DNA from 4 places in the Paenibacillus sp. FSL R5-0928 genome. Region 1 is predicted to be linked to each of the others. Evidence: predicted binding sites of a transcription regulator. Region 1 holds the regulator's gene; each other region holds the start of a gene.
What was found. The regulator Rex, encoded in region 1, represses fermentation and respiration genes when NADH is low (regulators of the CRP and FNR family bind a similar motif). The targets are predictions, from matches to a motif close to TTGTGAAATATTTCACAA.
Positions count from the first base shown of each region.

Region 2: a site for Rex is predicted at 2,099-2,116, ahead of MKZ16_RS03760 (flavocytochrome c). Genes of this name have one in related genera too.
Region 3: a site for Rex is predicted at 2,635-2,652, ahead of MKZ16_RS12595 (DUF1641 domain-containing protein). Genes of this name have one in related genera too.
Region 4: a site for Rex is predicted at 5,861-5,878, ahead of MKZ16_RS01100 (phosphoketolase family protein). Genes of this name have one in related genera too.

Region 1 is NZ_CP150225.1:4,814,113-4,822,445, reverse strand. Features, by position in the region: gene panC (pantoate--beta-alanine ligase) at 1-428, shown strand, start outside; gene panD (aspartate 1-decarboxylase) at 421-804, shown strand; gene MKZ16_RS21760 (hypothetical protein) at 916-1,557, shown strand; gene dinG (ATP-dependent DNA helicase DinG) at 1,684-4,545, shown strand; gene MKZ16_RS21750 (redox-sensing transcriptional repressor Rex) at 4,676-5,329, shown strand; gene MKZ16_RS21745 (amidohydrolase) at 5,316-6,617, shown strand; gene MKZ16_RS21740 (DUF5590 domain-containing protein) at 6,790-7,308, shown strand; gene MKZ16_RS21735 (hypothetical protein) at 7,719-8,261, shown strand; gene MKZ16_RS21730 (AAA family ATPase) at 8,254-8,333, shown strand, end outside.
Region 2 is NZ_CP150225.1:855,117-863,449, reverse strand. Features, by position in the region: gene MKZ16_RS03770 (aminoglycoside phosphotransferase family protein) at 36-857, opposite strand; gene MKZ16_RS03765 (hypothetical protein) at 957-1,844, opposite strand; gene MKZ16_RS03760 (flavocytochrome c) at 2,339-3,862, shown strand; gene gnpA (1,3-beta-galactosyl-N-acetylhexosamine phosphorylase) at 3,946-6,108, opposite strand; gene MKZ16_RS03750 (glycoside hydrolase family 88 protein) at 6,121-7,140, opposite strand; gene MKZ16_RS03745 (AraC family transcriptional regulator) at 7,519-8,333, shown strand, end outside.
Region 3 is NZ_CP150225.1:2,841,172-2,849,504, forward strand. Features, by position in the region: gene MKZ16_RS12575 (EFR1 family ferrodoxin) at 1-169, shown strand, start outside; gene MKZ16_RS12580 (hypothetical protein) at 173-793, shown strand; gene MKZ16_RS12585 (nitroreductase family protein) at 904-1,521, opposite strand; gene MKZ16_RS12590 (DUF2785 domain-containing protein) at 1,742-2,584, shown strand; gene MKZ16_RS12595 (DUF1641 domain-containing protein) at 2,785-3,228, shown strand; gene MKZ16_RS12600 (NAD(P)/FAD-dependent oxidoreductase) at 3,269-4,447, shown strand; gene MKZ16_RS12605 (SGNH/GDSL hydrolase family protein) at 4,612-5,238, shown strand; gene MKZ16_RS12610 (hypothetical protein) at 5,407-6,393, shown strand; gene map (type I methionyl aminopeptidase) at 6,426-7,172, shown strand; gene MKZ16_RS12620 (hypothetical protein) at 7,369-8,333, opposite strand, start outside.
Region 4 is NZ_CP150225.1:224,254-232,586, reverse strand. Features, by position in the region: gene MKZ16_RS01115 (MFS transporter) at 1-326, opposite strand, end outside; gene MKZ16_RS01110 (DUF1854 domain-containing protein) at 481-1,014, opposite strand; gene MKZ16_RS01105 (ABC transporter ATP-binding protein) at 1,007-3,202, opposite strand; gene MKZ16_RS01100 (phosphoketolase family protein) at 3,363-5,744, opposite strand; gene MKZ16_RS01095 (GntR family transcriptional regulator) at 6,039-6,761, opposite strand; gene MKZ16_RS01090 (hypothetical protein) at 6,849-7,037, opposite strand; gene MKZ16_RS01085 (GyrI-like domain-containing protein) at 7,153-7,851, opposite strand; gene guaD (guanine deaminase) at 7,971-8,333, shown strand, end outside.

The DNA.
Region 1 (8,333 bases):
TTGCTGTCCTTCGCCGAATGGTGTCCGATCTTAATATGAATGTCGAAATTATTCCTTGTCCGATCGTTCGTGAAGGGGATGGACTTGCACTCAGCTCACGTAACGTATTCTTGTCTCCTGAGGAGCGTAGTCAGGCATTGGTGTTATCTCGTTCCTTACGTGAAGCACGTCAGTCTATTGAAGAAGGAAAAGTAACAACCGTTGCTGAAGTGCGGGAATTGTTGACATCGGTTATTTCCAGCTCTCCTCTAGCGGTGATTGATTATGCGGAGATCCTAACATTCCCTGATCTTGAAGGATTAGAGGATGAAGCTCTTTTATCAGAAGTGGTTGGGGAAATTATTATAGCGCTCGCCGTGAAGTTTGGCAGAACACGCTTGATTGATAATAATGTATTTATTCCAAAGGAGGTTGCTGCACTTGTTTAGACATATGATGAAATCCAAAATTCACCGCGCAACAGTAACGGAAGCGAATTTAAACTATGTGGGCAGTATTACCATTGATGAGAGCTTGATGGAAGCCGCGGACATTCTTGAGAATGAAAAAGTTCAAATTGTGGATAACAATAATGGTTCGCGACTGGAAACCTATGTAATCCCTGGACCGCGTGGAAGCGGAGTGATCTGTCTCAATGGTGCCGCAGCTCGTCTTGTTCAGCCGGGCGATACAGTAATTATCATTTCGTATGCGATGTTGTCCTCGGAAGAACTGGAGTCACATAAGCCAACGGTGGTATTCGTGGATGAGAATAACAAACCAGTGAAGCTGGCTGATCATGAATTGCATGCTACAATCGCTTAATGTATGGACTTACGCCATGTAATGAATGGCAGGGATGAAAGACCCCGATCTCGCAGAAAATGAAGTCAGGCAAGCTGAACTGATTTCATCTTCAGTAAGGGGGGATAGCCCATGTTTCAACATTTGTTTGCTGAAATGAACAAGGTGCTTCAGGAGATCGTAACAGATTACCCTACAGCGGAGGGTGCCCGCCGGAACGAGCTTTTATGCAATTATAATATGCTGCATAGACTGAGCGATAAAGTGATGGATGAATGGCTCGCTTTTGCTGAGAAGCTAAGTCACTTTCGCGAAAGTGCGGATTTTACAGCAGTGGTCGAAGAGGAAGTGCCGGAACAGGAAGCACCAGAGCTGTGTATGGATTCCTTTGTAAGAGGTCAGGGATATTATAAGCTGCTGATGTATGGAAAGTGTATTGATCAGTTTAAAGAAGTTATTGCGCAATACCCGGATAGCTTGGCTGCTCGATTATATTTAGCCATCTCTTATCTGCAGGAAGGTGACGGTGAAGCCGCTTGGAGTCATCTGAACCATATGCTGGGCTTGATACGGGAGACCAAGCTGAAAGCCATGGTATATAATGCTTTAGGCTGCATACGAGCCTCACAGGAACGTTTTAATGAAGCGCAGGAATTGTTTGACCTTGCCTTGCAGCATGACCCGGCGCTTCCGGAGCCAAACGTTAACTTAGAGGTATGCCGCCGTCGTGGAGGGAAGCTGCATTTTGGAAATCAGCTGGTTTCCCTTTTGTAAAAGAATAACGGTTTTGGAAATTTCTATTCAAGCGATGCATCCCCTGAACCAGTGGTGTGCATCGCCTTTTTTCGCAACTTCTGTTATGCTGATTAAGAGTCTCAATTGAAAGGGAATAGAATTATAATGAAATTTGCCGTGCTTGATTTTGAAACAACAGGAACCCAATCCGTGGGTGAAATTATCCAGGTTGGCCTTGCAATTATAGAAGAAGACCGGTCCATCTCCCGGGTATATGGTTCCTATGTCAAGCCCGGAACGCCGATTCCTCCTTTTATAACAGGTCTGACGGGGATTACCGATGATGATGTGAAGGATGCGCCTGAGCTGGATGAGATGATGATGGAGCTTGTTCCGCTCTTGGATGATGTTGTGCTTGTAGGGCATAATGTCGCTTTCGACTTCCATTTTTTACAAAATGCTTTAGATCGTTGTGGTTATTTGCCATTTCAAGGGCGGATTTTGGATACGATTGATTTTCTGAAAATTTGCTTTCCTTCGCTCACATCTTATCAGCTAGGCTCTGTCAGTGCTCATTTTGGAGTGACACATGATCGTCCGCATCAGGCAGATAGTGATGCACTTGCGACTGCTTTAGTGCTGTTGAAATGTCTGGAGGAGCTCTACGAGCTGCCGCTGCTTACGATCCAGAGACTCTGTGAGCTGTTTACCGAAGAGGATAGTGATCTGGGCTGGTACTTTGATGGTCTGCTGCGAGAGCGGGAAGCGGAGACGCTACAGCCCGAAGGTGATCTGACTTTCTATCGTCAATTAGCGCTTGCAGTAGGAGACTGGACGGAGTTAGCGCCACCTAGAGATGAGCATGTAGAGAATCCGCTAGCGAATTTATCTTTTACTGATTATATGGACGAAGTAACCAAACGACTTAAAGACACATTACCGCAGTATGAAAGCCGGGAAGCTCAGGATATTATGATCAATGAGGTGATGACGGCACTTGCCGAAGACAAACACCTACTGATCGAAGCGGGCACAGGAACCGGTAAATCGCTCGGTTATTTGTTGCCTGCCATTTATCAAAGCGTTCGCACCAATGAAAAAGTCATGGTCAGCACTCATACCATTAATCTGCAGGACCAATTGCGCGAGCGGGATATCCCTTTGTTAACGCAGGTAGTTCCTTTTCCGTTTAAAGCTGCTATTTTTAAGGGAAGAGGACATTATTTGTGTCTGCGTAAGTTTGAGCATAAAATTAATAAAAAGGACTTTATAAGCCCAAGGGAAGATGCGCTTACTGCAGCTCAGATGATCGTATGGCTCACTCAAAGTGAATCAGGGGATGATGAAGAGCTGAATTTAAGCGGCCGGGGCGGTGATTTCTGGGAGACGGTGGCAAGCGATACCGATTCCTGTCTGGGACGTTCCTGTCCTTGGTTCCGCAAATGCTATTATCATAGGGCCAAGCATGAAGCTGGGATTGCTGACGTGGTCATTACGAACCACTCCAAGCTATTCGCAGATGTTAAAGCTGGGCACCAGCTGCTTCCAGCTTACGAGCATCTTGTAATTGATGAAGCACATCATTTAGAAGATGTGGCTGGTAAACATCTTGGCATGCATATGAAGCATTTCACTGTGGCACACACGTTATCGCGACTGTATAAAGATAGCCGAAACGGACAGCTTCCTGCTCTGCGCCAGATCTTACAGTCGTCAGGCAGTGAAGAGGCTTCAGAATGGAGCGGAGTCATCGATCGGATCTACCCGGATCTGCTTACTGTCAAAGAAACCTGGGATGCACTCAGCGACAAGCTGTTCAGCCTTTTGCCGGAACGCAGTGATGCAGCAGCAGGGGAAGCGGGACAACTGGTTATGCGTTTGCTTCCCGCCCGTAAGCCGAAGGATTGGGATGAATTAGTTGCGCTTGAGAACACTATGAATCTGACGTTAAGCGACATCATCCGTAAGGGTGATAAAATGCTTAATGAGATGCGTGACCAGGAAAGCCAATCCTCAGCAGACAGTCTTGTTACTGATATTAGCGGTTTATTTAAGGATTTGGCTTCCATACGTGAGCAAGTAAGATTCTTTATGGGGCTGAATGACGATAATGTAGTATATTGGCTGGAGGCAAATGGAAATTACCGCAGCAAATCACTGCAGATGTATGCCGTCCCTGTGGATGTTAGCAGCCAGCTTAAAGAGTTGTTCTTCGATAAGAAAAAAAGCATCGTGCTTACCTCGGCGACGCTGTCTGTAGATAAATCTTTTCAGTTTATGATTGATAATCTCGGACTTAACGAAGCTGCGGAAGAGGGACGTCTAATGACTTCACTCCTTCCTTCTCCCTTTAAGTATCGCGAGCAGGCGCTGCTAGTTATACCGCGTGATTTTCCTAGTGTGAAGGGCAGTGTGGGCGATGCTCGATTTGTCGATACACTCGTACAGTCGTTAGCAGAAGCTGCCAAAACAACACGTGGGCGGATGCTGGTTCTGTTTACTTCTTATAAAATGCTGCGTCAGGTATATGATCCGCTTAAAGAGGCTTTGGCCTCACAAGAGATTACGGTGCTTGGTCAAGGCGTGGAAGGTGGCAGCCGGAGCAAGCTGATCCGCCGCTTTCAGGACAGTGCAGCATCCGTTCTGCTGGGGACGAGCAGCTTCTGGGAAGGTGTAGATATTCCAGGTGAAGCACTGACTTGCCTGGCCATCGTGAGACTTCCGTTTCAACCGCCGAATCACCCGTTGGCGGAAGCGAAGTCGGAGTTATTGCAGGCTCAGAAGAAGAATCCGTTCATGAAATTGTCTGTTCCTCAAGCGGTTATTCGTTTTAAGCAGGGATTCGGAAGACTGGTTCGCACGGCGCAGGATCGCGGAATAGTTATTGTTTATGATACAAGGGTTATTGAATCTCATTACGGGAAGTATTTCCTTTATTCATTGCCTGGTCCCAAAATGGAGCATATGCTGACTGATCAAATGGTCCCCCGCATAGCGGAATGGCTAGAGGATGGCGGCGCTTCTTAAAATGCTCGTCTTCAGTTTAGCTCCTCCTTATCCTTAAGGGCGGTAAGTTACAGTACCGCCCTTAATAAGGAGAGGTATACGTTTGAATATGGATTTTCACAAGAACATTACTATTTTTAGGAGGAAAAATATGAAATCGGATAAAATATCAGAAGCCGTTGTTCGCAGACTACCTGTGTATTTGCGTTTTTTGAATGATCTCCAGAATCGCGAAATATTAACAGTTTCCTCTCAGGAACTTGGACAAAAGCTGGATCTTAATCCCGCACAGATTCGTAAGGATTTAGCGTATTTTGGTGACTTCGGCAGAAAAGGTATCGGCTATGATGTAACGTATCTTATTGAGAAAATCCGTCATATTCTGAAGCTGGATCAACAGCTTAATGTAGCTTTAGTAGGGGCAGGTAATCTCGGACATGCCTTGTCTAATTACAATGCATATCTTAAAGATACAATGAAAATCACCGCTATATTTGATTCGTACGCTCCTAAGGTTGGACGTAAGATCAACTCCCTTACTGTGCAACCAATGGATGAACTAGGCAGCACGATTCGTGAGCAAGGTATTCGCATTGCCATTATTACCGTACCTGATTCAGAAGCTCAAAATGTAGCAGATATTCTCATTTCTTCTGGGATTGAAGCGATTTTGAACTTTGCCCCTGTGATTCTGAAGACACCACCGAATATCCGGGTGCATGCAGCTGATTTTACAACTGATCTGCAAAGTCTTGCTTATTACTTGCGGGATGGAAAGGAAGAAAGCGAACATGAACAGCAATAAAACGATAATTAAGGGCGGGTATTTTCTGACTCCGGGAACGGATGAGCCGGTTCTGAGTGGATATATGACTATTGAAGATGATTTAATCACTTACATAGGAAAAGAAGAGCCTCAGATGGAAGCTGGAGTGCAAGTGGTTGATGGCAGTCGTCTGCTGTTCATGCCTGGACTTGTAAACACACATGGTCATGCGGCGATGTCTTTGCTGCGTGGATATGGAGATGATTTAGCGCTACAAGTGTGGCTTCAGGAGAAAATGTGGCCGATGGAGGAAAAGTTCACCGGTGATGATGTATACTGGGGAACCTCCTTATCTGTATTGGAAATGCTGAAGGGTGGAACTACGACCTTCCTCGATATGTATGATCATATGGACCGAGTAGCTGAGGTAGCTGAGTTATCAGGTATCCGTTCCGTATTGATGCGTGGTGTGATCGGGTTATGTCCAGAGGATGTACAGAATCACAAGCTTGCGGAAGCGATTTCTTTTGCCCGTAACTGGCATGGAAAGGCGGACGGTAGAATTACTACTATGATCTCGCCGCACGCCCCTTATACTTGCCCTCCGGACTTCCTGGTTAAGTTCGTGCAGGCAGCGCATGATCTGGATTTACCGATGCATACGCATATGTCCGAAACGAAACGTGAAGTGGAACAAAATGTGGCGGATTACGGGTTGCGTCCTGTAGCTCACTTAGAGAAGCTTGGAATGTTCACACGTCCCTCGATAGTTGCACATGGTGTTCATTTAAATGATGAAGAGATTGAGATCTTGGCTCGCCATAATGTGGGTGTCTCTCATAATCCGGGCAGTAATTTGAAGCTGGCTAGCGGAGTGGCTCGGGTTACTGATCTTCTAAAAGCTGGTGTGAAGGTGTCTCTTGGCACGGATGGCGCGGCAAGCAACAATAACTTGGATATGTTTGAAGAGATGCGGCTTGCAGCTCTCATTCATAAGGGTGTCAGCGGTGATCCAACGGCTGTTCCAGCTCCAGAAGCTCTACGTATGGCTACAGAATATGGCGCCCAGTCCATCTTTTTAAATAATGTAGGTAGACTTGCTGTTGGGATGAAAGCTGATTTCATTGCAATTGATATAGATCAGCCGCATTTGCTGCCACACACAGATCTGTTGTCTCATGCAGTTTACTCTGCTAGCGCTAAGGATGTTGAGCATGTGTGGGTGAATGGTAAACAGGTCATCAAGCATGGACAATGCTTAACCCTGGATGAGGAAGCTATCCGGCGTAAAGCGCAAGAAGCCTTCGAAGGTTTATTGAAGCGTTAAGTCTGGATAATAACGAATAAATAATAGGCTGCGACTTTTTGCTTTTAGCAAAAGTTGCGGCCTTTTGTACATTTTAAAGGCTGGGAAAGCTAGAAAATTATGAAATTTTGGATAAACACGCGGGTGTGTTATATAATCAAAAAAGATATATTACTAGAAAGGGAGCTGTACCTTGAAGAAAAGGAAAAAATGGATCCTCCTGGGGTCAGTTCTGATTCTGCTCCTGGGGTTTGGACTTATCCAGTTCTATGCCTATATTATGAAAGATCAATGGAACGAGCGGGATATCGCCAAGGATGTTGCCAAAACCAGAGCGGGTCTAACAGAGGTAACCAAAGCACAAAAATCGGTTTGGGATGAAAATGCAGTGTACTGGGTTTTAACAGGAAAAAATGAAGCCGGGACTGCTCTTATGGTCTGGGTCCGCTTTACGGTAGATGGAAAATATGCTGAAGGCGACGACGCAGTGTTTGCTGAGGAACTAAGTAAAGGAACCTCAGAAGCCCAAATACGCGGCATTATCAAAGCTGATCTTCCGGACATAACGATTGAACGCTTGCTGCCGGGAGTATATAACGGAGAGTATGCTTGGCAGCTTTTTTATAAACAGAGCGGTCGGTATTATTATCAATTTTATCGGTTTTCGGATGGGTCCCGAATGGGTGAAGGTTACAGTTTACCTAAAAGTTAAGCCGAACATAAGGAAATTAAGGGTGGCAATGTAAACAAGCGAACTTATTATAAGTTCGCTTGTTTACATTTATTTGATGTACAAAAGTGATATACTAAGTGATATACTGAATGGGTGGTTATCACCGAATATTCTCTTAAATTCACATACAAAAATAGGCCGATTGATTAAAAATCAAGGCCGATTTTGTCGAAAACGAGGAATATATTTGGTATTGATGGAAATATTTAAAAAATTAAATTTTAAATATATTCACATTTATTTTGAAATTAGTATATACACCTGTGATATACTACTACTTGTAATTAGAACAGCAATAAGAGACTTCAGTCTCTCTGATGAGCTCTCAAGTAGCTATAAATTATTATACTGAGCTTTATATTTTGTCATCTTTGAGAGGAGGACGTTTCTTGAAATTACGTCTTGTACCTGTGCTGATAACGTCTCTACTGTCGGCTACTCTATTGTTTGGTGGCTTCTTTTTGTATCGTCAGTTTGCAATGCAGGAACCACTTCAGAAGATTGTATCTCAATATGAGGGCGTCAATGATTCTCATATCAGTATTAACCGCAATGAGGTCACTTTGAAACTTGATCTCCAGCCAGGCACGAAATTACGTGAACTGGTTCAGTACGTCTCTAAAGAAGGAAAATCGATGATTGATGGACGTACACTGAAACTTGATGTAGAACAGAACTCCAGTGAACTGCTGGATGAATACTGGGATAAAGCGATGTTCTCTGTAGCTGAAGCCATGGAGAGCCGTAAATATACACTTATACCCACAGAACTTGATGGACTCAAAGCGCAATATCCGCAATATAAAAATGTGATAGCCTCAACAGAAATTGACGACAATAATGTCTATGTAAGCTTGAGTAATGGAAAAGAAAGCAAATTTATTATTTTGCCGCGCAAACCTGCGACATTGGGGGTATGGAATAATGCCTAAATACCTTAAAGAAATTCTAATCGGATTTGTTCCTGTCTTGTTTATTTTTATGGCTTTTCTAGGCATTAATAT
Region 2 (8,333 bases), 3.2 Mb from region 1:
CAATCTCCCAGAAAATCCATCCATCCTTGCGTACATCAGAAGAATTTACTATCCATCTTTTTTAAAAACCGATTATCAGCGATTAAACTTTTCACTCTCTTCGTTGTATTAGGCCCTTTCGGTGTGCTACCTCTTCTATTCAGCAAAACCCACCGTAGACATGCCCAAGCTTCAAAGATCTCAAGTTCTTCCTGATCCATATCATTTTCCAATAGATAAGCAGTTCGGAACACATCAGCATAACGCACGGAGATATATATTTTCAGCAGAATAAGTGACCAGGCAAAATCATATCTAGAGTCTCCCAACTGGCCGTTCGTCCAATCGATTATGGTATATCGCTCTTTATCCTCCACTATATTTCCGATATGAAAATCCCCATGAATGATACAATCTTGCTTCATTGGAGTTTGCTCAACAAGAGTAGTCAATACATTAAAAATATCAGATTGTTCTTTGGCTTCAGGGAAAAAGTAGCCGATGAAATTGTATTTTGGCAGTTGTATATTTCCAATCTCTTCAACGCGAATTTTATGTATTTTTGCTAATAGGCTTGCGAGTTCCTTCATTTTCCTGGTATTCATTTTATGAATAGGGGTTCCGTCAAAACCTGTTAACAACACCTTATATCCCTCCGGATTGATTCCCCAGCCCACTGGTTTAGAGACGGCTACTCCTCGTTCGGATAGAACATCCAATAAACGATATTGAAACTGGACATCCGGTCTGGATTCCTTATTCCATGTTTTCAGTACATAGCTCTCTTGATCAGAATTAATCCTTATGACCTCAGCTTCAAATCCTTGATCCATTGTATGCGCAGTTAAGCTGTCTTCCTGATTTAATAAGTCGTTCATGATTTCGTTGTGCTCTAGCCAATTTATGAGAGATATAGGAGTTTTCAAAAATGGTTCTTCCTTTCGGAGTCAGCTACTACGGATTTACGCAACCCAAAATTACAAATAACATAAAATAGATTGTTCTATCCAGTACATAAATACAGTATCCGGGCTTTTCTTTTCAAACTTTTTCATTTTTAAATACATGTCCATTCCATCAGAAACATCATGCCATAAATCCGTAAATACAAAATCATATTTTTCCTTAGACATATGTTGTTCTGCATATTCGAAAGCATCTGCTTGGATAAGCCTGATCTTGTGAGCATTACTGAATTGGGGCAGTACATATTTATTAAATAGATCAATGACATCTTGATTTTTTTCAACAACCGTTATGCTTTCAACATTATCTTTTTCAGAAACCATATAAGCATAATAGCCAAGCCCAAGCCCAAACGTAAGAACATTCCCAAACGCTTTATCTACAGCTTCTTTCATTGTTTCTATTTCATTTGGCGTGATGGTCATCCAGATTCTATCATTCTCCAAGACGGCCGGGAACATGAATTCATTTTGAAAAAAACCAACCTGAGGAATTTGTCTTCCCTCTTCTGTCCGGATGATATCATTGCAAACAAAACCTTCAAAAGGTTTATATTTTTCATATTTTAATTCACTATTATTAATCTTTATAGTAGGAATCTTGATATTTTTATAATATGGATTGTCATAATATTCATTTGCATCAAGCTTATGAAGCATATTGCTAAAATATTGGTTAAACAATTCCTTATCATCAACATTATCAACCGTATCCATCCCAAAAGCAGCAGCCAGCATTAAACCAAAAGCGTATTCATAAGATACACCACAGTTTACGATTTCTTCAATTTCTTCTTTGTTAATAAAGTCGGGGGTATTATTCAAATAGCGGCTTAGTAAAGCAAACACTTTATAGTTATCTTCTTTTACCTTTTCTTTTATTACATTATTAAATTCCATATTCTCACCTATTAATTAGAATTTGTTTCTATGTCTCATGTTAGTCTTTCCGGATTGACTAGTAGGCAATACTCTCATTTTACCATTTAAAAATCCAGAAGAACAAAAACCACTTTACTAATCCGTGACAGTTCCGCTCCTACAGTAAGAAAATCTTACGCCAAAATCTTCTAATTACAAGGTTTATGGCCTATATCGCGCCTAATCTGCTCAATATTTCGTTACCCTATGTTAGAATAGACGACTTGTATAATTTGTGAAAACTTTCACTAATAGTCATGATTGATGGTATACTTAATAAGAAGATGAACTAAAGAGAATAACGATGGAAACTGTGGACGTAACCGTAGAAGATTTGAAGTTAGGAGAATAACAGCGACGCGCGCGCTTCTCCACTTCCAACTCCCTCTGATACTTCCTTTCTTTTTTGTCGGGTTCTTTTGGTACATCTTAAGTACATCTTAATAGAGAAATATAAAAGTGGAGGGTTAACAATGAAAAAGAAAGCAGCTGGTGCTCTGAGTCTCGTCCTCTCTGTCATGCTCGTTACCGCAGGTTGCGGTAATGGAAACGACAAGGTGAACGAGAGCAAGAGTAATAACAACGAGAAAAAAGAAGTTGAAGCCGTCTCCGGGGCATCTGAAGCAAGCTACACACCATTCGATCAATTAAAAGATAAATATGATATCATCATTGTCGGTGCGGGTGGTGCGGGAATGTCCGCAGCGCTTGAGGCCAAAGAGAAAGGCATGAACCCTGTTATTTTGGAAAAAATGCCGGTTGCCGGCGGGAACACAACCAAATCCTCTTCGGGAATGAACGCTTCTGAAACGAAATTTCAAAAAGAACAAAACATTGAAGACAGCAATGATTTATTTTATGAAGAGTCATTAAAAGGTGGCCATGACACTAACGACAAAGAAATGCTTCGTTTCTTCGTTGATAATTCCGCGAGTGCGATCGATTGGCTGGATTCCATCGGAATCCGCTTGAACAATATCACCATTACAGGCGGCATGAACGAAAAACGTACACACCGTCCTGAAGATGGCTCTGCTGTGGGTCAATACCTTGTCAAAGGTTTAGTGAAAAACGTACAAGAGAAAGAAATCCCACTTTTTGTGAATGCTGATGTCAAAGAAATCACTGAAAAAGATGGCAAAGTAAATGGCGTCAAAGTCCTTTTTAACCAAACAGAGGAAAAAACAATTACGGCAGATGCTGTCGTTGTAACCACTGGCGGGTTCGGTGCCAATATGGATTTGATCTCCGAAGTAAGACCTGACTTGGAAGGCTACGTTACTACTAACCAAATCGGCAGTACCGGAGACGGCATCAAGATGATTGAGAAACTCGGCGGCACAACCGTCGATATGGATCAAATCCAAGTTCACCCGACTGTGCAGCAAGAAAAATCCTACCTCATTGGCGAAGCTGTTCGTGGGGAAGGCGCTATCCTTGTTTCCAGTGAAGGCACACGCTTCACCAACGAATTGGATACCCGTGATAAAGTAACAGCTTCCATCAATACACTACCTGAAAAAGCAGCTACGCTGGTCTTTGATTCCGGTGTTAAATCCCGTGTGAAGGCTATTGAACAATATGACAAAATGGGTTTCGTGATTCAGGCGGATTCCATCGAAGCTTTGGCCAAAGAAATCGGTGTTCCAGAGGATAAGCTGGCAACAACGCTTGATACTTGGAACAGCGCCGTTAAGAATAAAAAGGATGCCGAATTTGGCAGAACTACAGGAATGGACAATGACCTGTCCACTGGTCCTTTCTACGCTATTAAAATTGCTCCTGGGATTCACTACACCATGGGTGGCGTGAAGATCAATACGAACACAGAAGTTCTGAATAAAGATGGTGAAGCTATTCCTGGTCTGTTTGCGGCAGGTGAAGTTACAGGCGGCTTACACGGACAAAACCGGATCGGCGGCAACTCTGTTGCAGAAATCATTATTTTCGGCCGTCAAGCTGGGATCAAATCTGCTGAATTCATAAAAGCAAAATAAGTAGATAATAGATACTATAGGCCTCACAGCAAAAAGCTCAAGCATCGGCAAGTTAGCCGCTGGCTTGAGCTTTTTTAATGTAATTAATCGCCAATAGTTCGGATAATAGTATCAAACGGATCTATTTCCAACGTTTGTTGTCCATATTCTGTATCAATCGTAGTTTTTTGAAGCTGGTCGCTATTGTTAATCACGACGAGTATTTTACTTTCTGGATAATACGCACACTCTGTATATAAATTATCCGTAATATACTTTGTGTCCTTTAACTCATTCCCGGCATAACGAATCACATTTAACAGCAATCTTGTATTTTCAAAGCTTAAGGTGAAAGAAGGCAGGTAGATCCCATTTCCTTTACCAAAGGCATGGGCAGACAATGTTATCATCCCACTCTTTTCACACAATACCGCTGCCGAGCCATCCGTAAGATAAATGTTATTTTTAGGTGTTATACTGGCTCCTTCAGGCACTAAACCTTGCTCATCTCTAGCCTCAAATGTCCATCTTCCATGAGCTACCTTGGAGCCTGTATCCTCATCGAGACCAAGCACATGGGCCATTCTGAAAAAACTGTCATAACCTTCAAGCGCCGAAGGCTGATTGACACCTATAAAAGTACCGCCCTCATAAACCCACGCTGTCAGTAAGTCCACGCACTTATGGTCACTCCAGTATTCTCCGCCACTCCATGCTGAACCTGCCGAGCCGGCATTAATCACTACATCACACTCTTGTAATACTCCCTGACGGATATCTTCAAAATCAATGAACTGGACTTCAATCGGCAATCCGGACAAAGCCTCATTGATATGAATCAGATCATGCATATACGTTTCATGGAAATGCCCGGACAAAGTCCACGATCTCAATTTACCCCAAGCGTGTAAAATGGCTACCTTCGTCTTAATGTGATACGGTTTGCCTTTATGATGCAGCTCTTTAATTTCTCTGAATTCATCCGCGATCTTTTCGATATAATCACAAAAATCCGGATAAGGCTCTACAAGATGCAAATATCCGCCCAGTCCAATCCGATCTATAGGCTCTCTGAGCAAGGCGCGCCGGATATTAATCCAATACTTTTTGGCATCGAGCGTAGGGTTACCTCCCTCCATAAACGTAGGGAGCCCTCCCAATCCAACCGGAAATAAATAGGGATGCAGCCGAATCTCATGGGTATCTACTTTTACACCAGAACAAAGCCTTGCCTCAAACCCTGAGAACACACATTTAATCATCCCGTCAAAACCAAACTCCTCAAAACGGTCATTGTAAGGCTCCATGCCAACCCAACTATCATCATAGAAGACATACGCCAGCTTATCGTGCTTATGCACAATATCAATTAATTGCTTACCAAATTCGATGACAAAATCATTGATAAATGCCATATAGTCCAGCTTCCGCTGCTGCGCCGGGATATGACTGACCCGATATTTCCCACCATTCACAAAATCCTCGGCCGTGAGCGAATACCCATATTTTTTGGCAAACAGATCAAGCGCTCTTGAGCTTACCGTAAAATCATATGAACCCCAGTCCGAGAACAAATGGCGATTGCGCTCATCACTGCCCCAGATCCAGGCGAAATTATAAAAGAGGGAGGTAAACCGAACCACTGTTGTTTCCTTATGCTTATGACACCAATCTTCTATCCAATGGAGTAAATATTTTTGCGTTTCTACATAGATGGGATCAATCTGCATCAGATGCTCTTTTTCCCAGTGATTCGTGGTGTGATTGTACATGGAGATCTCTTCCCAAATCCGGTAGACCATGAAGCTGACTGTGTATTTATGCCAAGGTGCAATTCCAGTAATGACTACATTTCCCGATTCCCGCTCATAATTCCACAGTTCTCTTGGAACCTCTTCGCCCGTCGTTCGGTCAAAAACCTGCCAGTACTTAAACGCCTCTTTGGAATCATTCACTCGGAATTGTTCAGCAAAAAAATCCTCCATCAGATAGATGGATAAATAATCTTGTACCGCTACCTTAGGATTTGTTATTAAAAAGCTCTGCTGCAGCTTGTCTGAATTCTGGGACGCCCATTCGTTATGATCTCTGATGATGCAGATTGTAGAATAAATGCCGTATCCTGCGTTGATAATCTCATCGGACAACTGTGTGCCGTCACTGTCACGAATGACATCGGCACCCCAACGTTCAGCTAATTCCAGGGTCAATGCCTCATAACCGGATTCTCCCGGCAGTGTAAAGGCCCCCGTTGTTTTTTTGGACAACTTGGATCCCTCCTATTTAAGCATATCGGATAGAAAAGCTAATGCTAAGCCTTGACCCCAGCCTTGAATCCAGTCTTTTGGAATATTGCGGTATCCTTCCCGATCCTTCATAACCGCTGTTCCGCCAGAGACACCCAGTACCCGTCCATCTTCACTGATATTGTTCAAAATGCCTTTCAGGGCCTTTTGCACATATTTGGTATGCAGCGGATTGCCGTTATTGATCATAGCAGCCGCAATGCCGCAAGACGCGGATACTTCTTCATAAGACTCCTCATCATCTAGTACTGTCCGCCACAGGCCGTTCTCCGTTTGCACCAGCTTGAGTGCGGCCAGCTGATCGCGCAGCGAACACTCCACGTCCATACACTGCGGATACAAATACCATTCTTTCAAAAGCTTTTTAACTTGCGACATAGTGTATGCGCCCCAAGCATTCGCTCTGCCCCAGAATAGTCCAGACATGTGATCCTGCTTCACATTATTGTAGCCGTGGTACCAAAACCCGCTGCTAGGATCTTGCAGGTATTTGATATGCCAATAATATTGATTCAAGGCATCTTGGATCATTTCCTGATCCTTTAATTTGCTTCCTACACGAAGCAGAAAAAATGCCGCCATAAACAAGGTATCCGCCCATGCCTGTTCTGGAAAATCATTAGAAATAGAGACGGTATGCTGCAACACATGATCTCCGAATCTAAGCGCATTGTTCTGCAGATAATCCACTTTGCTCATCACAATATCCCAATACTTCTGGTTACCTGTTTCTTCATACAAGGTGATCAGCATATGGCCCATAGCACAGGTGTTAACTGTCCAATCCGGCAGACCCAGCTCGATATATTCATCTGCCCACTGGACAAGCATATCCAAATACTCTTTATTTCCTGTAGTTTCATAAGCTCTGGTTACCCCATAATAAGCCACACCACAAGGCCAGTCCCATGTTAAATCCATCGCCATTGTTTTTCTGACCACTTTGTCGGTGACCCTTAAAATCTCTTCTCTGTCATAAGTTAATTGAAGCATCTTGTTTCTCCTCTCTTTCGCACACGCCCCCAAAGGCGCTTGAGAGCTGTCCGCCCATATTGTAAACGCTTTACTAACTCTATTGTAAGTAGTAAAATGGTCTGATTCTAAGCATATTCATAACTAAACTGTGCAATTTCAACCATTAACTAGTAGTTCTTATATTTCGGGATTGGCCGTGACTACAGAGAATGTTTGGACTTCCGGCCGCTGTTGTCGTAAGAATTTCTTGATTTTATACCGCTCTTCGCGGTGGAAATCTGCTGACAAAGGCGGACGCTAACGCTCCTACAGTTCCAAACTTCTCTATAGTTGAACTCGAAATCACTTTCACCTATACTCTTCACAAATCAACGGAATGGGAGCAGAGGACCCAATATGCCCAGAAAAAAGAAGCCCATCATTGAATACCGCCACTACAGCTTACCGATAAACTTTCCTATCCTGCTGTTAAGCGGTGAACGTTGGAAGATTTCTGATATTAAAAGTGAACATCTGCATTTCCATAATCATTTGGAGATTGGCATTTGCCATTCGGATAGCGGCATCATGGAGATCAAAGGAGAATCTGTGCCTTTTAAAGCCGGAGATGTGACCTTCATCCCTAGGTATCTCCCTCATACAACTTATAGTTCGCCGAATGAAGCCAGTCTGTGGTCTTATATCTTTTTTTCGCCTGAGGATCTTTTTCAGCAATCCTTCAAGAGCGCTTACAGCAACTTTGAGCCGAATCTGTGGGCAATTAAGGGAACAAACTGTATTTTGAACAAAGAGGAACATCCCAAGGTTTATACCCTTGCGACATCGGTCTTAGAGGAATTGAAGCAAAAAAATCCTTACTATCAAGAAAGTGCCTACGGCTTATTGTTATCGCTTTATATAGAGCTTCTTAGAATTCATTCCCGGAATGAACCCTTGATTAATCAAGACACAGAGCATAGCCTGAAGGGCGATTTTGTCATCTCACCCGTTCTGGAATACATCACTAAAAACTACATGATGCCGATTACCATCGATTTTTTAGCTGATCTGTGCCACCTAAGTACCACTCATTTCCGCAGGAAATTCCATGAGATTATGGGGTCCGCACCTCTCGACTTCCTAAACAGTACCCGTATTGAAGAGGCCTGCAAGCAGTTAAAAAGTACGGACGATTCCATTCTCTCCATCTCTGAGCAAGTCGGTTTTCAGTC
Region 3 (8,333 bases), 2.0 Mb from region 1:
TCCTCAGAAGGCAATCCAAGCGACAAGACTGAAGGCTAGCGTAGTAGATCCCTATACTGGAGGTCCGAATCTTCATAAACTAATGAAGGATTCTGCGAATGATGGACGGTTTGTTACTCCCAAATCCAAGGGCTACTATAAGCATTTTATTAAGTATTTGGAGGAATGACATATGAATCTGTTTCGGATGGGATCTAAGCCACTGGGGATTGAGCGGATCAGCACATTTTTGGAGGATAATTATGTGAGTATCGGCTACCCCGGAATAGGGGATCTGGAGAATCTAAGCATAGAGGAACTTCATGATCGATTAATCGGTACTTACCAATATAGTGAGCCGGAGCTTATGCAACATCTGCAAGCCCTTCAGCTATTTGTACATACGATGCAAGATGGAGATTATGTGCTGGTGGCCGATGGAGATTGGGTACATCTCGGAGACCTCGGAGATTATTTTTACAACGAGTTAAATGATAATGTTGACGAGGGTACATGCCATCGGCGTGGTGTAACGTGGTTGAAAAGTCTGCCGATTTCTGAACTAAACACAGGCCTGCGGGAGTTATTTAACCAAAGTGCACCGGTTGTACAATATAAGGGTCCAAAACCAAGTGCTCGCTTGGATCTGTGGATTACAGGTGTTTCTGCTAATGAACAAGAAGTGAATAGTCCGCTGCAATTGGATGAGGAGATGCTCTCTAAGGCGCTTAATATTTTGAAAGAAGCTTTGATTTGTGATGACTCCGAACGACGGGAACGAGCAGCGATTGCCATTTTACAATATGCGAAGTAAAACTTCTTCTATATAACGAGCGCATGGTCGACTATCTTCATGATGAGTTTCAATTAAAAAACGTTCCACCCGCTACTTGCCTCGGATGGAACGTTTTGCTGTATCTATAATCAGATGAACTCAACGAATTCGTTGACTGGCTTACGGTAGCCGCGGGGTCTGATTTTATGTTTTTTGTCTTTGCCGATCGTGATCAGCATAACAGGTACCATATGATCCGGCAGATTCAAGGTGGATTGGATAACATCAGCATCGAAGCCGATCATCGGGCAGGTATCCCAGCCTTTATCTTTGGCGATCAGCATAAAGTGCATGGCCGAGAGAGAGGCATTACGTATTGCTTCATCTCTTTGAAAAGCATCCTTATCAATGTAAGCATTGTTAATCATCTCTATTTGCTCATCATATTCCTCTTGTGACATCGCTCCTAAAGCTTTAAGCCCGCCATAGATTTCTGGAGCCTGCTGATAAGCATGCTTATCTCCTAGCACTACAATAACTGCTGAAGCAGTATGGATTTTATATTGGCCGTAAGCCGCTTCGCGAATTTCTTCTTTTAAGCTCTCGTTAGATATCACTTTGTAATTTGTATGCTGTAGATTATAGGCCGATGGTGCCAATCTGGCGTAAGAGAACATTTCCTCTAATTCATTTTGAGGGATGGTGACCCCTTCCACAAAATTCATAGCGGATCTGCGGGACTGAATCAAGTCTGTAAAAGCGCTCATAAGTATTCCTCCGTTGTGTATGTATTCGGTTGTAAAATATAAACACCTGATATTTGTAAATTTACTAACTAAATGTTACTAACTCAAAATAACACAGCCTATAAAATTCGTCAATGATAAAATTTATTGAAGTTAATCTTGAATACCCTGTTGTAAAAAAATAGGACATAAATTAGGATATTAGGATATGTAAAAACACGGTGAATGAAAGGTGGATAAATTGATTAATAGTAGAGAACGATTGATGATAGATTTGCAAAGAATCGAAGAGAATGACTACGAGCTTAGAAGTGGAGAGGACATAAAGGATTATGTGAAGTTGATGCTTGAGCATTTAGGAGTTCCCGAGCCTATGCTGCGTGATGAATTGATTTATTCCACATTCTACAAATGGATTAATGAGAAACATTGGTTTAATGATGCGGAGCTTCGTGAACTGCTGTGGATACTCCTTGACGAGCAGCATCTGTTTTATCACATTGGGAACAAAGAAGATCAGACGGTGTATACAAGAACATTTTCTGTATTGGTTGTTGCTCTTATTCTCCAGCGGCATAGGGAAAAGGCTATATTGGATAGCTCTGAATTTACAAAGGTGAAGCAGGGTTTAATTCATTATTATAAGGAAGAACGGGATTTAAGAGGTTATATGGAAAAAGAAGGCTGGGCACACGCAGCAGCCCATGGCGCAGACGCCTTGGATGAGCTGGTTTTATGCTCGGAGAGTGATGCCGAGGTGCGGGAAGAGGTTCTGACAGTTGTTCAAAAGATGCTTTATAACGATCAATACATATTCAGGGAGGAAGAAGATGAACGGATTGCTACTATTATAGTTACAATCATCGATCATCATTTACTTCCACAGCAGTCTATAACCGATTGGATTCTCAACTTGGCGCAATGTGGCAGTTGGCCTAGAAGCCACAGCCAGTATGTTACTCGAATAAATACAAAGAACTTCCTGCGTTCTCTTTATTTCAGGTTACTTCTAACAGAGAAGAATATGGACATTGTGGATGTTTTGTTGAAAACTGAGAAGAATTTGAATGAATTTGTACATTAATTCACTCAAACGGTTTTAATTAACACTGGTAATTTAAATAATTTATTATAATGTAATAAAAATCACAAAATTTTATGGAAATTCAAAAACTTTGTGACATTTATAACTTGATAAGTGCTATAATAGAAATATGGCGTTAAAAGTTCTTATGTTTTTCATTACTATTAAGCAGCAAAGCTTATTGCAGAGGAGATTTGGATATGTCAGAATCAATCACTCAAACACAACCTGAACAAGAATCACCAAAAGTAGCTGTTAGCAAGGAACAAATGGATGTTCTAGAGCAGCTCTTGAAACCAGAAGTTCAGGAATCATTAACAGTCTTGGTGGAACAGCTGCCAAAATTAACTGAGCTTGTTGGCGTGCTTACAAAGTCCTATGACTTTGTGCAAACTGTCGCAGCGGATGATGTCTTGAAAAGTGATACGGTAAGTGCAATTAAAGAACTTGCTGAACCTGTAGTGCATTCCGCGAAGAATATGGCAGCTACAGTGATCGAAGCAAAAGATCGTGCGAATGAAAGTAACGAAGTTATTGGTCTTTTTGGTCTTATGAAGTTGTTGAAAGATCCACAAGCACAAAAGCTTTTCCGTTTCGTAAATGCATACCTTCAAGTTGCTGGAGAACGCAGTAAGCAGAAATAATCATTTTCATATCTTATTCGTAAGGGACGGAGGAAACATCATGTCTAAACATATTGTCATTCTAGGAGCAGGTTATGGTGGTCTACTAAGCGCCTTAACCGTACGCAAGTATCTCAAAAAAGATGAAGCTAAAATTACTGTAGTTAATCAGTATCCTACCCACCAAATCATCACAGAATTGCATCGTCTTGCAGCAGGTAGTGTTGCAGAGGGTGCTGTTGCTATGCCTCTAACTAAGCTTTTCGCAGGTAAAGATATTGACCTGAAAATCGCGAAGGTTAATTCATTTTCTGTGGAGAACAAACAAATTGTTCTTTCTGATGGTGTGACACTAACTTATGACGCGCTTGTTGTAGGTCTTGGCAGCACTACAGCTTATTTTGGCATTCCAGGGCTTGAACAATACAGTATGGTATTGAAATCAGCTGCAGATGCTAACAAAATTCATCAACATATTGAGGATCGTATTCGTGAATATGCGAAATCGAAAAATGAAGCAGATGCAAACATCCTAATCGGTGGCGGCGGCTTAACAGGTGTTGAGCTTGTTGGTGAAATCGCGGATGTATTGCCTACACTTACTAAAAAATATGGCGTTGATCCTAAAGAAATTAAGCTTATGCTCGTTGAAGCAGGTCCTAAAATCCTTCCAGTATTGCCAGATGCATTGATCGAACGTGCTGTAGCAAGCTTGGAAAAACGTGGTGTTCAATTCTTGACAGGTCTTCCTGTTACGAATGTAGAAGGCAATGCGATTGACTTGAAAGACGGTCAAAAAATTATTGCTAACACGTTTGTATGGACTGGTGGCGTACAAGGAAATCCACTCATCGGCGAATCCGGTCTTGAAGTTAACCGCGGTCGTGCAACGGTGAATGAGTTCTTGCAATCCACTTCTCACAAAGATGTATTCGTTGCTGGTGACAGCGCGGTGGTCTTTGCAGAAGATGGACGTCCATACCCTCCAACTGCTCAAATCGCTTGGCAAATGGGTGAATTGATCGGATACAATCTGTATGCCTTCTTGAAAAATAAATCGTTTGAAAGCTTTAGCCCAATCAACTCTGGTACGCTTGCTAGCTTAGGCCGTAAAGACGGTGTAGCCATCGTTGGTGCAAGTTCTACTCCGTTAAAAGGCTTGCCTGCAACTCTGATGAAGGAAGCAAGTAATATTCGTTACTTGTCCCACATTAAAGGATTGTTCAGCCTAGCTTACTAATATAGTTTAACCCTAAACCCTGCTCGAATCTGAGCGGGGTTTTTGTTATTGTTTTTTTAGTGAAATGTTTGCATTATTGATGTTTCGTAGTAGGCTGTATTCATTGTATTTGATATAATAGATTGGGTTATATTAACAGAGGTAGTTAGAGGAGGATTTCATTTATGATATTCCAACAAAACGATGTCATTCTGTTTCAAGGTGACAGCATAACAGACTGGGGACGTAATCATGAAGACGCTTCATCGCTTGGAGTGGGTTATGCAATGATGGTCGCCGCTCGTCTGGGGTATTTATACCAAGAGAAGAATCTTACTTTTATTAACCGTGGCATTGGTGGCAACCGTATTGTTGATTTACAGGGGCGTTGGGATAAGGATTGCCTGGATTTGAAGCCGACTTGGGTGTCCATTTATATTGGAATTAACGACACTTGGCGCCGTTTTGATTCTGGTGAAGAAACCACTCCCGAGCAGTTTGAAGCTTCATATCGGGACCTGATTAAACGCACTCAGAAATCTTTGGATGCTAAATTAGTTCTTATAGAGCCTTTTGTTTTGCCTGTACCGGAAGATCGTAGAACTTGGCGTCAGGATCTTGATCCTAAAATTCATATTGTCCGCGAGCTGGCACGTGAATATGGGGCGCCGCTGGTTCCGCTAGATGGACTTTTTGCAGCGGCCTCCGTAAAAGCAAAACCGGCTTACTGGGCATATGATGGAGTACATCCTACTCCTGCAGGTCATGCACTTATTGCGGATGCTTGGCTCAAAACGATGGGAGCAATCTAATCAATTGTCATTATAAGACTAGAACCACGCTTTAATAAGCAGGTTGTAGTCTTTTTTTAATCGCGTGTTAGTAAAGTCGTTTTTATATATTTATAGACACTGTTATAATTGGAATATGCTTATGTATTGGAGGCGATTCGCATTAGGCGGTTAATATGGATAGCACCTTTGTTATTGGTCGTAGTGTTAAGCGGATGTAAAAGTGATTTGGGCTTCATCAATGCCAGATGGATCGAAGGCGTGTCGTTGACACCCGTGGCAACTAGTGATCAGAAACAAGCGGATCGTCCTTTGCACTCAGAGAGCTTAACGCTAAAGGATTCTGTTTTGATCAAGACGCTAGCGGAGGCTATGAACAAGAGTAAGAAATTTTCTGATGATCTGGATTGGGGTCCGGAATTTGAAATGAAGCTTGTTTATGGGGACGGCTATTCGGAAGACTATTACATAGCGCTTGGAGATCAACTTGGACATGAAGGGATGTTTACTACAGCGGAGAACAGCAGTCAGGGCTACACGATTCCTGTAAAAAACTCTGACCAGTTAAGAAAGCTCATTTATGGAACAATCGATACGAAGAACATTGAACAGGCAGACCCTGTGGAGACTTCTGTCGAGGTAACAGGTCCAGTAACCCTATCACATAATGAACTGTCTCCGGTCACAGGCAGAGCGGGATTTTTAAATCTGCAACTGCTAGAGGGGAGATATAGCGAAGATTGGACTACACCCAGTCCGTTAACGGGAAGAAACTGGAGTGGCCGATTTAGACTAGTTGTGACTGATGAGCAAGGGAAAACGCTGAGTAGCTATCCGTTAAATGATCAATTTGCCCAGACCTTTAATGATTTTTTCCAGCTTCAGTTTGAGGATTATAATGGAGACGGTGATCCCGATTTTACGATCGGACAATATGGAACGAGTAACGGTTATTTCTACAAGCTTTTTACACTCAGAAGAAATAACGTGATAGAAGAACTGCCTATTAAACCTGAAAATCAGCTGTTTATCAGCAGTCCTGAGCGGTATTCCATAAAGCTGGATAAAGTTGATGAGCATAGCTTCAAGAGAAGTTACTACGATATCGCAGCAGGCAAACAAGTGGAAGATACTTTTCAGTGGGTAGGGAGTGCATTTCAGAGGCTGGACAATTGATTAATTCATGAAGTGAGAGGAATGTGTGTTGGATGACAAGTGATACGGTACAAGATTTAGAAGGGTTAAAAGCTATTGGAAAAGTGGTGGGCCACACCATCGCCGAGATGAAAAAGAAAGTAACCCCTGGGATGACGACTGCGGAGTTGGATCTTATTGGAGCTGAGATTCTGGAAAGCTTCGGAGCATCCTCAGCCCCGAAGATAACTTATAATTTCCCGGGCAGCACCTGCATCAGTGTGAACGAAGAGGTTGCTCATGGTATTCCGGGTCCGAGAGTGATTAATGCCGGCGATTTGATCAACATTGATGTCTCTGCTGAGCTGAATGGGTATTATGGGGATGCTGGCGTTTCTTTTCAACTGCCGCCCTATAACGATGATATTCTGCGTTTATGCCGGAGTACTGAGGAAACCATGATGAGTGTGATCAATCATCTGCGGGCAGGGATGAAGGTTAACGAGATCGGCAGAATGATGGAACTTGAAGCTCGCAAACGCGGTTATAGAGTGGTGCGTAATCTGTGCAGCCATGGAATTGGCAAATCACTGCATGAGAAGCCTTTTGAAATTCTACCCTTCTATAATCCAAGAGTGACCACAGTACTGAAGGAAGGACAAGTAATTACAGTAGAGCCTTTCCTCTCGACTGGAGCGGACTATGTTGAGCAGCAATCGGATGGCTGGACGCTAAGTGTTGTAGATAACGGTCGGGTAGCGCAGTTTGAACATACGATTATCGTGACTAAAGGTGAGCCTATTATTCTGACTAGTGTGTAAGCCCGAATAGCGACTTAAAGGGGTGGAGGATGGAGGGGGATATGAGCAAAAGCCCTTACCCGGACCCTCCGTTCCTTCCATGTCTTTAGCGAAGTTGTTATTAGCCGTGATAAGTGGCAATGCGGTAAATACTTTAAAGAGACCTGTCTATTTGACAAGTCTCTTTTTTTCTAGGATGAGGCGTTACGCTTATATCCTATATTTGGCATAAATTATCGATGTTTTTTTCAATGGAATGATAAAACAGGTCTTCCGCATGAAGGACATAGGCCATGTATTCTTCCATCTGGTCAGTAAGTGTAAATTCATTCATAATATACTGCCTGGTCATAACATTCCTTAAAAGTTCCCATTGTTCGATGCTTTGCCGAGCACAATGAATGACATCGCTGAGAGCATTAGGATTTGCTAAGGAATTCAGCAGCAACAGCAATACTTTTTTCCTATCTGAATGACGGGTGAGCGTCGTCCGGGTTAAAGAGTAAAGGTCATGGGGGCGGTTTGAAATCTTTGTATTGAGGATGAAACGTCCACTTGCAAACAGATTGTTCAGTTCCTGGATGGCTGATCGTCCGATATATTCCAGGCGGCCTTCGGTACAAGAGGGCGGCTTATAATAATTCGATAGTGCGGTTCTTAAAATGAGCGAGGCTCGGGCTGGCAATTCAGCAAGCTCATCTTGATTAGGATGCACTGTGAAACAGGAAAACTGACGATTGTAGGCATCCATAAACGAAGTTTTGGCATCTTGACCGATATTTTTGTTATGCGGATAAGGCTTGAAATACTCTTTGTTGTAATTTATATAATTGTCCAAGAAATAAAAATCAGTTGCCGTCTGCCCTAGGATCAAAAATATATGCCCATCCACAATATGATCTGTTTCCAGAGCCGGGTTTAATTCAAATGTTCTATAAAAGGGGACTCGTTTCATTAACGTATTGACAAATACGACTTCGTTATTTGCTAACAGTGTCTCTATCGTCTGGATGGCTGCCTCTGCATTGTTGCTAAAAGTATGTTTATTAGCGACTGTTATATAATCCTCGGGATCTTTGATCTCGTTCAAGCTTAATTCAAACTGGTCACTGTCAGTATGGGTAACTAATTTCAGATTAAAATCATCTAAAAACATCTTGTACAATACGCTAGAGTCATTGA
Region 4 (8,333 bases), 2.6 Mb from region 1:
GTGAACAATCCATTCTCAGATAATCCGCCGGGAGGGGAGAAAACCAGTACAAATGCCAGCATAAATAACGGAATTGAGCCAAATACCCATGGTCTGCGTCGACCTAAACGAGTATCTGTGCGATCTGACCAATAACCAAATAACGGATTGTTTACCGCATCCCAGATCAGAAAGATTGTTCTGGCTAATGTAGCAAGTCCAATGCCCAATCCTAATTTTTCTACATAAAAGTAACTGTAAAATGAACTAAATGCCTGACTTGGAACCATCATCGCAAACATCCCTAAAGCAAAGGTGTACGGCGAATTGATCCATTTACGCTTCACTCACATACCTCCCATATGGAAAAGATCCGGTTGTAATATATTACCATACCAATGAGAGAACGCCATCAATTTTTTCCTTCGTAGAATCTACGGATAAAAAAAAGAGGCTCCGCAGACCATCAACAAATGGCTGCGGAGCTTTTTCACAACTAGACTATAAAACATCCTTCAGCTTGCTCCGGCTCTGAACATCCAGGGCTAGATAATCACGGATTTCGCATCTTTTCCCATTGATATCTGTAAGAATGATTCGCTTATGACTTGGATATTGCATATGCTCGTGCAGGTTCCGCATAACGATCCGGGTCTGGCCCAGATTCGTTTGCAGCTCCCAAATCCACATATCTGCTTTTTGCTTAATAGAATCAATGCGGGTTACAACCGGAAGAAAATACCGCAGCCGGAGCTCTGTGTCCACTTCCACGCGACTTTCTTCATCGAGCTGATCAATGTCACGAATGACTCCGATCTCCTCACTCTTGGAGTTACGAACTGAAATATACTCCGTGGTATATTGGAATGGAAATATACGAAAAAGAATTAATTCCTCATAGACCTGACCCTCCACTACTCCTTGAAACACGCCACCTTGACTGCGGCTAAAAGAGATTGCACCCGGTTCAAGAATGTTAATCTCATAGGGATCTTTAGGATTCAATTCCCCGTTAACAAGATTCGGATCACTCATGCATCTCAACCCCCTTAATCTGCGACATTTCCTTCTGTGCCTCAACTAGCTTGAAGTAAGCACCTTCTGCAGCAAGCAATTCCTCATGTGTACCCACTTCAATGATCTTACCGCGTTCAAGCACTACAAGCCGGTTCGCATTTCTTAGCGTGGATAATCGATGGGCAATCGCGAATGTCGTTCTGCCTTTTACCAGTCGCGAGATCGCTTCTTGAATTTGCCGCTCGGTCACTGTATCTACAGAAGCTGTTGCTTCATCTAGGATTAGAATTCGTGGATCGTGAATTATTGCTCGGGCAATAGACACTCGCTGCTTCTCTCCACCAGACAATTTATGTCCACGTTCCCCAACTCTTGTATCATAGCCATCCGGCAATTGAACGATAAAATCATGGGCGTTGGCGATTTTTGCAGCGCGCATGATTTCTAATTCCGTAGCGTCCGGTTTAGAATAGGCAATATTCTCAGCAATCGTTCCGTCGAATAGAAACGTCTCCTGCAGCACTACACCGATCTGACTACGCAGATCTGACTGGCTGATATTTCGGATGTCCACACCATCGATGGTAATGGTTCCCTCATCTGTGTCATAGAAGCGACAGATCATATTAATGAACGTCGACTTACCGGCACCTGAATGTCCGACCAGACCAATCATCTCGCCCGCACCCACTTTTAAATCCACGTTCTTGAGCACAGGATGATGTTTTTCGTATCCATAAGTAACCCGCTTAAACTCAACCTCACCATTTACGCGGCCGATGGCTGCTGGATTTACTGTATCAGGCACATCTGACGGAGTATCCATAATCTCAAAGACCCGATCTGCTGCTGAAATCGCATGGCTGGCCCAGTTGATCATTTGGCTCACCCACTGCAAAGGTCCGAGAAGCATCCCAAGGTAGGTCACCAAAGCAATTAGCGTACCGATGGATAATTGACCCTCCAGCACCGTTTTTCCGCCATAAAACCAAATTAATAACGTACCCACACCAGCAACCAACGCAAAAGCAGGAAACATCCCCTGCCATAAGCCTTCGATCCGAATATTATGCCGCACCAACTCCTTATTGGCGACCGTATAACGTGACATCTCTGTTGTTTCCTGGCCGAATGCTTTGACTACACGAATCCCCTGCAAAGAATCGCCAACCAAAGCGTTTAATCTAAAAATAGATCTCCACTGCTGGTACCAACGTCTGCCAATCATCGGCCATAACACGGTCGACAGCACCACCATAAGCGGCATAGGCAGCATAGCAAGCAGCGTTAGCTTCCAATCCATACTGAACATAATAGTGAAAATAGCGATTACCCGCAGCGATTCACCCGAGACCCAGATTACACCGTCAGTCATAAATTGCCGCATCGCCTCTGAATCATTATTCACCCGTCCAATAAATTGCGAAGATTGTCTTCGGTCGAAAAAAGATAAAGATAATTTCATCAAGGAATGATACACATCATGACGAAGATCACCCATGATTTTGGAACCAATCCATACCCCTATAAGTCCACGTACAGTCTGCATTAAAGTTATTACTAAGGACGTGGCTGCTAGCCCAATCACAATCCATAGAAGCGTCGAGCCCATATCCTTTTCTGTCAACACATTATCAACGATCATCTTCGTCAAAAATGGTGGAACAAGCTCTACCAATGTAGTAAAAATCAACATAATCGCCGCAGCGATCATTTGGATCTTATAAGGCTTAGCGTAACTCAACATCCGAAATAGAACCTTGCCGTTACTCTTGCACACCGGACAAGCTTGTGAATCTTCCGGCAGCGGATTGCGGCATTTTGGACAATTTCTTGGAAACTCTTTTTCAGAAGCGGTTGGCCGTTCCTCGCCTTTAGCTACAGCGCCAATTAATTTAGCAGCAAAACCAAATATAGAGGTAAGTGATGCTGTATAACGTATAAGTATAATCGGCCCCTCTTGGGTATCCACAAGCAACGAACCGCCGCCTACCCCGCCTACTACCCGGGCATCGGTAATATTCGAGACTAGAAGCTTTGAGACCAGTTTCCCGTCCGTCCCCCAAACGGAAACCTCCTTCTCAGTCAATACAAGCCACTGCTCACCGAATTGCCCATCTTTCATTAAATCAGATACAGAGTGAAATAAAGGTTGTTCTGCAAGCTGTATTTCTATAGACTTGGGAAGTTTATCAATAGATGTCATACATTTCTCCCCTTTCTTTACCCACCTATTTACTCACATATATTTACAGTGGTAAAGATGAAAAAATGATTATAATTGTTTTGTATGGTTACTTGAACAAATAAAAAGACACCTCTAAAGGTGTCTTTTTGTATTACTTCCTATGGTACTGGCTATACGTTTATTTCAAAGCTTTCCATACCCAGTTCTCTACTTCTGGCAAATCAATACCCTCTTCACGAATGAATTGGTGATGTTTCTTAACGATAGCATCCATTTCATCTGCGATCGCTTTATAGTCGTTAGCATTAGGCAAGCTCAGAACAGCTTCCTTCGCCAAGTCAAAGCGGTCCATTTGATTCAATACGCGCATATCGAATGGTGTTGTGATATCGCCATTCTCGCGGTATCCGTGTACGTGCAGGTTATGGTTATGGCGATCAAAGAACAAGTCTTTAATCAGACCTTCATATCCGTGGAAAGCGAAGATAACTGGTTTATCTTTTGTGAAAAATTGATCAAACTCTTCGTCAGATAAGCCACGCGGATCTAATTTTTGACTTCTCAGTTTCAACAAGTCTACCACGTTGATATATCTAATCTTAAGGTTCGGCAGTTTTTCATGCAGGATAGAGATTGCAGCCAAGCTTTCGATAGTTGGTTCTGTACCTGCAGAAGCAAAGACAACATCAGGCTCTCCACCTTGATCGGTGCTTGCCCAGTCAATAATCTTCAGTCCTTTATCCACCAGCTCTTGTGCTTCATCCGCACTGAACCATTGTGGACGAGGATGTTTGGAAGAAACGATCAAGTTAATTTTTTGACGGTCATTTAAGACGGTGTCAAAGACAGCCAGCAAGGAGTTCGCATCAGCCGGCAAATACTCACGGATAAATTCTGGTTTTTTATCAGCCAAGTGACCTAGCAAACCTGGATCTTGGTGAGTGTAACCATTGTGGTCTTGTTGGAATACAGTTGAAGTTGCTACCACATTCAATGATGGAATATCCGCACGCCAGCTTTGATCTGTTGCTTTACGCAGCCATTTGAAATGCTGAGTAATCATCGAATCCACGACACGCAAGAAAGCTTCATAGCTTGCAAAGAAACCATGGCGACCTGTCAATACGTAACCTTCAAGCAAACCTTCTGCCTGATGTTCAGACAATTGGGAATCGATAACACGGCCATAAGAAGCTAGGAATTCATCATTCGGCTCAATCACTTGATCCAACCATTGACGTTTCGTCACTTCAAAGACAGGTCCCAGACGGTTGGACATTGTTTCATCCGGTCCGAAAATTCTGAAATTGCGGTTCTCTTCGTTCAGAGAGATAACATCTTTCATGTATTTACCCAGAACGGCCATGTCTTGTGCTATTACTTCACCTGGTTTGGAATTATCAAGTGCGAACTTACGGAAATTGGGTAAGTTTAGATCTTTAATCTGGTTGCCAGCATTAGTAACTGGGTTCATTCCCATACGTCTGTCGCCAGTTGGCAGAATCTCAGCAAGTTCAGCGTTCAGACGACCATTGTCATCAAATAATTCTTCTGGTCTATAGCTGTTCATCCACTCCAATAACGCTGGAGCATGTTTCATATTCTTTTGATCCACTGGAATCGGCACCTGATGGGCACGGAACGAGTTCTCATTCGGAACACCATCCCATTGCTTTGGACCCGTCCAGCCCTTAGGAGAACGGAAGACCAACATTGGCCAAACCGGACGCGTAAGGTCATTGTTGTCACGTGCATTCTTTTGAATCGCTTCAATTCTTTCTACGATGGTATCAAGCACCTTAGCCATTTCTGGATGCATTAGATCAGGATTTTCGCCTTCAACGAAGAACGGTTCCCAACCCATACCTTTAAAGTATGCAGTAATTTCTTCTTTGGATTGACGAGACAGAATCGTTGGGTTACTGATTTTGAAACCATTTAAGTGCAAGATCGGCAGAACTGCACCATCAGTAACTGGATTGATGAACCGGTTGGAGAACCATGAAGCCGCTAATGGGCCAGTTTCAGCCTCTCCATCGCCAATAACAACAGCGGAGATTAAATCTGGATTATCCAGAATTGCACCTACACCGTGGGATAGAGAATAACCTAATTCGCCACCTTCGTGGATCGATCCAGGTGTTTCAGGGGCAGCATGGGAAGCAACTCCACCTGGGAAAGAGAATTGTTTGAACAATTTCTTCAGACCTGAGATATCTTGTGTAATTTCCGGATAAATTTCAGTATAGCTACCATCGAGATAGGAGTTCGAAACCATGACCTGACCGCCATGACCAGGACCCTCGATATAGAACATATTCAAATCATATTTAGTAATGACCCGATTCAAATGGGCATAAATAAAGTTCTGGCCGGGAATAGTTCCCCAGTGTCCAATTGGCTTAATCTTTACGTCTGCTTCTTTCAGCGGTTCTCTTAACAACGGATTATCTTTCAAATACAGTTGACCTACAGAGATGTAGTTAGTTGCGCGCCAGTATGCATCAAGCCTCTCTAAATAAGTTTTTGATGAGTAATCAACATCCATGGATAATACCATTTCTTCCACTCCCCAAAATTTTTTCTGTGTCTACATTGCCGTAATTTCTTCCACAAGTACATCATACCGCCGCCAAAAATTAATTCAACCTTTTCAACAAATGATACGGTCCAATTTTGTGAAAATATGAACATAGTATGAAAAACGGTGTCAATTGTCTGTAAAAATACGTCAATATTAATATATATGTAAAAATATGGGCTGAAGTTTGCGGGAGATATTTGCTGCTTTTCCTTCATCTATTTTGCGCAAAATAAAAAAAATAAGACCGAGAAAAATTCCCCAGTCTTACTTTTAATGAACGGACACAAAGGTATTAAATTTTAAGTATTTATAGTGGAAACGCATATGGGAGAATTCAAAGGGTGTGCCATTATCTAAAAAGAAAATCCCTTCCATAATGCTTACTGGCTCATTCGCCTGCAAATGCAGCAGCTCTTGATCCGTAGCCTCAGAGGGTTCTGCGGATATCGATAAAAAGGATTTGGTTACCGCCAGGTTCCGTGAATCCTCCAAATAATTAAAGATAGATCCTTCAATAATAGTCTGATTTAAGTTCTGCACGATTTTGATTGGGATATAACCCGTTTCAATCATAAAGGGTTCATCATCAAAAAGACGCAAGCGAACGATTTTGTATACAAAATCATGTGGTCCTAAAAACAGATCCCGTTGCAGTTCTTCCGTTGGTGGAATGACCTCGAATTTCAGAACTTTAATCTTTGGCTTCTTCCCATTCATTTGAAAATTGTCGGTGACACCTAAATTAGAGCCTTCGTAGTTAAAAATAGATTCATTTTTTATGTATAAAGGATTTATAAATGTCCCTGAGCCACGCTTTTTAAAAATAATTCCGGCATTTGCCATTTTAGTCAGAGCACTTTTAATAGAACTACGACTCACTTGATAAGTTTCACTAAGCGTTCGTTCATCCGGTAATTTCATATCGGGGAACTGCCCAGCAAAAATTTTCATTTTTAAGTCATCAATAATTTGTTTGTAGACAAACTGTGTCATGAAGTACTCCTTTTCAGGTCGATACAAGTTTTATTTCAATCTTTACTATAACATAATAACCAGACGTTTATAATCTATCCGGCCACCTTATTTACGACGGCGATTTGTCATGCGATTGTACATCACTAAACCGGCAATGACCATGCCCAGCGTTCCCATACTACTCGCTGCTTCAGCCTGCATACCAAACAAAATGCACAGGTTAGTGACCAAGCTTTTTGTAAGTACAGCAACAATAATTAACATCAACGGGCGCCAAATGTTGTATCTTCTCATCCAGGCAACACTCCTAATCCAATTTTCTCAAACTATCGATCGATTTCATCTATTATATCACAAGATGGTAACCGCATTCATTTCCTATAACCGTAAAGGAATCGAAGCCGACCTGCTATTTTTTATTAATTCTATATCTTAAAATGGTTTTCAACTTTTCGTGTTCTACTTTTCTAGCATCCGACAGATAAATTTCTCTATGAACAAGCGTTTTTAGCACATAATTGTTTTCATCTATAAACATTTTTAATTGTTGGAATGATTCAGGTTCACTATCATATGAACCAATATGCAAGATTTGCACCGATAAGCCATCTTCTAATTCATCAAAATATGCCTCTTTCAATAGGGGGTGAGGTTTCTTTTTATTTACTATCTCAAAAGCTCTTTCTACCGTCTCTCTTGTTACAAAATCCGGTTGTCTTATCATTATTGTATATAGTAATTCATCTTTTATTAAATCCTTGTGATTTCTACCTTCCTCTGTCAAATCCCATAATCCTTCGAGTGGATATACCGTATAATCAAAATAACCCTCCGGAGTAAATCCATTTTTAGGCATCATTTTCACCGCATAGGCCAGAGAGTATAGAACCCCGACTCTTTCTGAAAAATCCTCATGATTAGGATCACCTTTACCTTTTATACAGATGAATTTCTGTTTCCCAACTTCTAATAATTGCGGCTTAGCTTTGGGTTGATATAACTCCTTTTCATGCTTTCTATATTCATGTTTTGGCATTTTGCTTCCCCCTATCTTTTTCTGTATTCTAGCATAGCGAACATGACGTCTATGCGTCATATTCGGTTTCAATTCCTCCGCTCCTCCTATCCGTCAATTACGCCTTTATTCGACTTTTGGTCTGGACTTATCCTTTTTCACGGATTATAATAACGAATGCACACCAAAAGACGAACATTAAGGCGGAAATCATGAGAAAATATATGCAAATATTCCTAGGCACTTCATTTTCTAGCCTATCCCCAAAAGAAATTCAAATTTTAAAGGACCATCTCTTCTGTATCAACACGGATGGGATGATAGAAATGATTGTTGCACCGAAGCACCCCGACTATCAACCCTTGCTTGATGCTTATCAAGGTCAGGACAATTTTCATGTATTAGCTGAAGGCCAGTATTTTTTGCCCGGCTTTATCGACCTGCATGTTCACGCGCCACAATGGGCTCAATCTGGAACTGCATTAGATATTCCACTCTATGATTGGCTAAATACTTATACCTTCCCACTGGAGTCTAAATTCTCGGACCTGGCTTTTGCAAAAAAAGTCTACGAT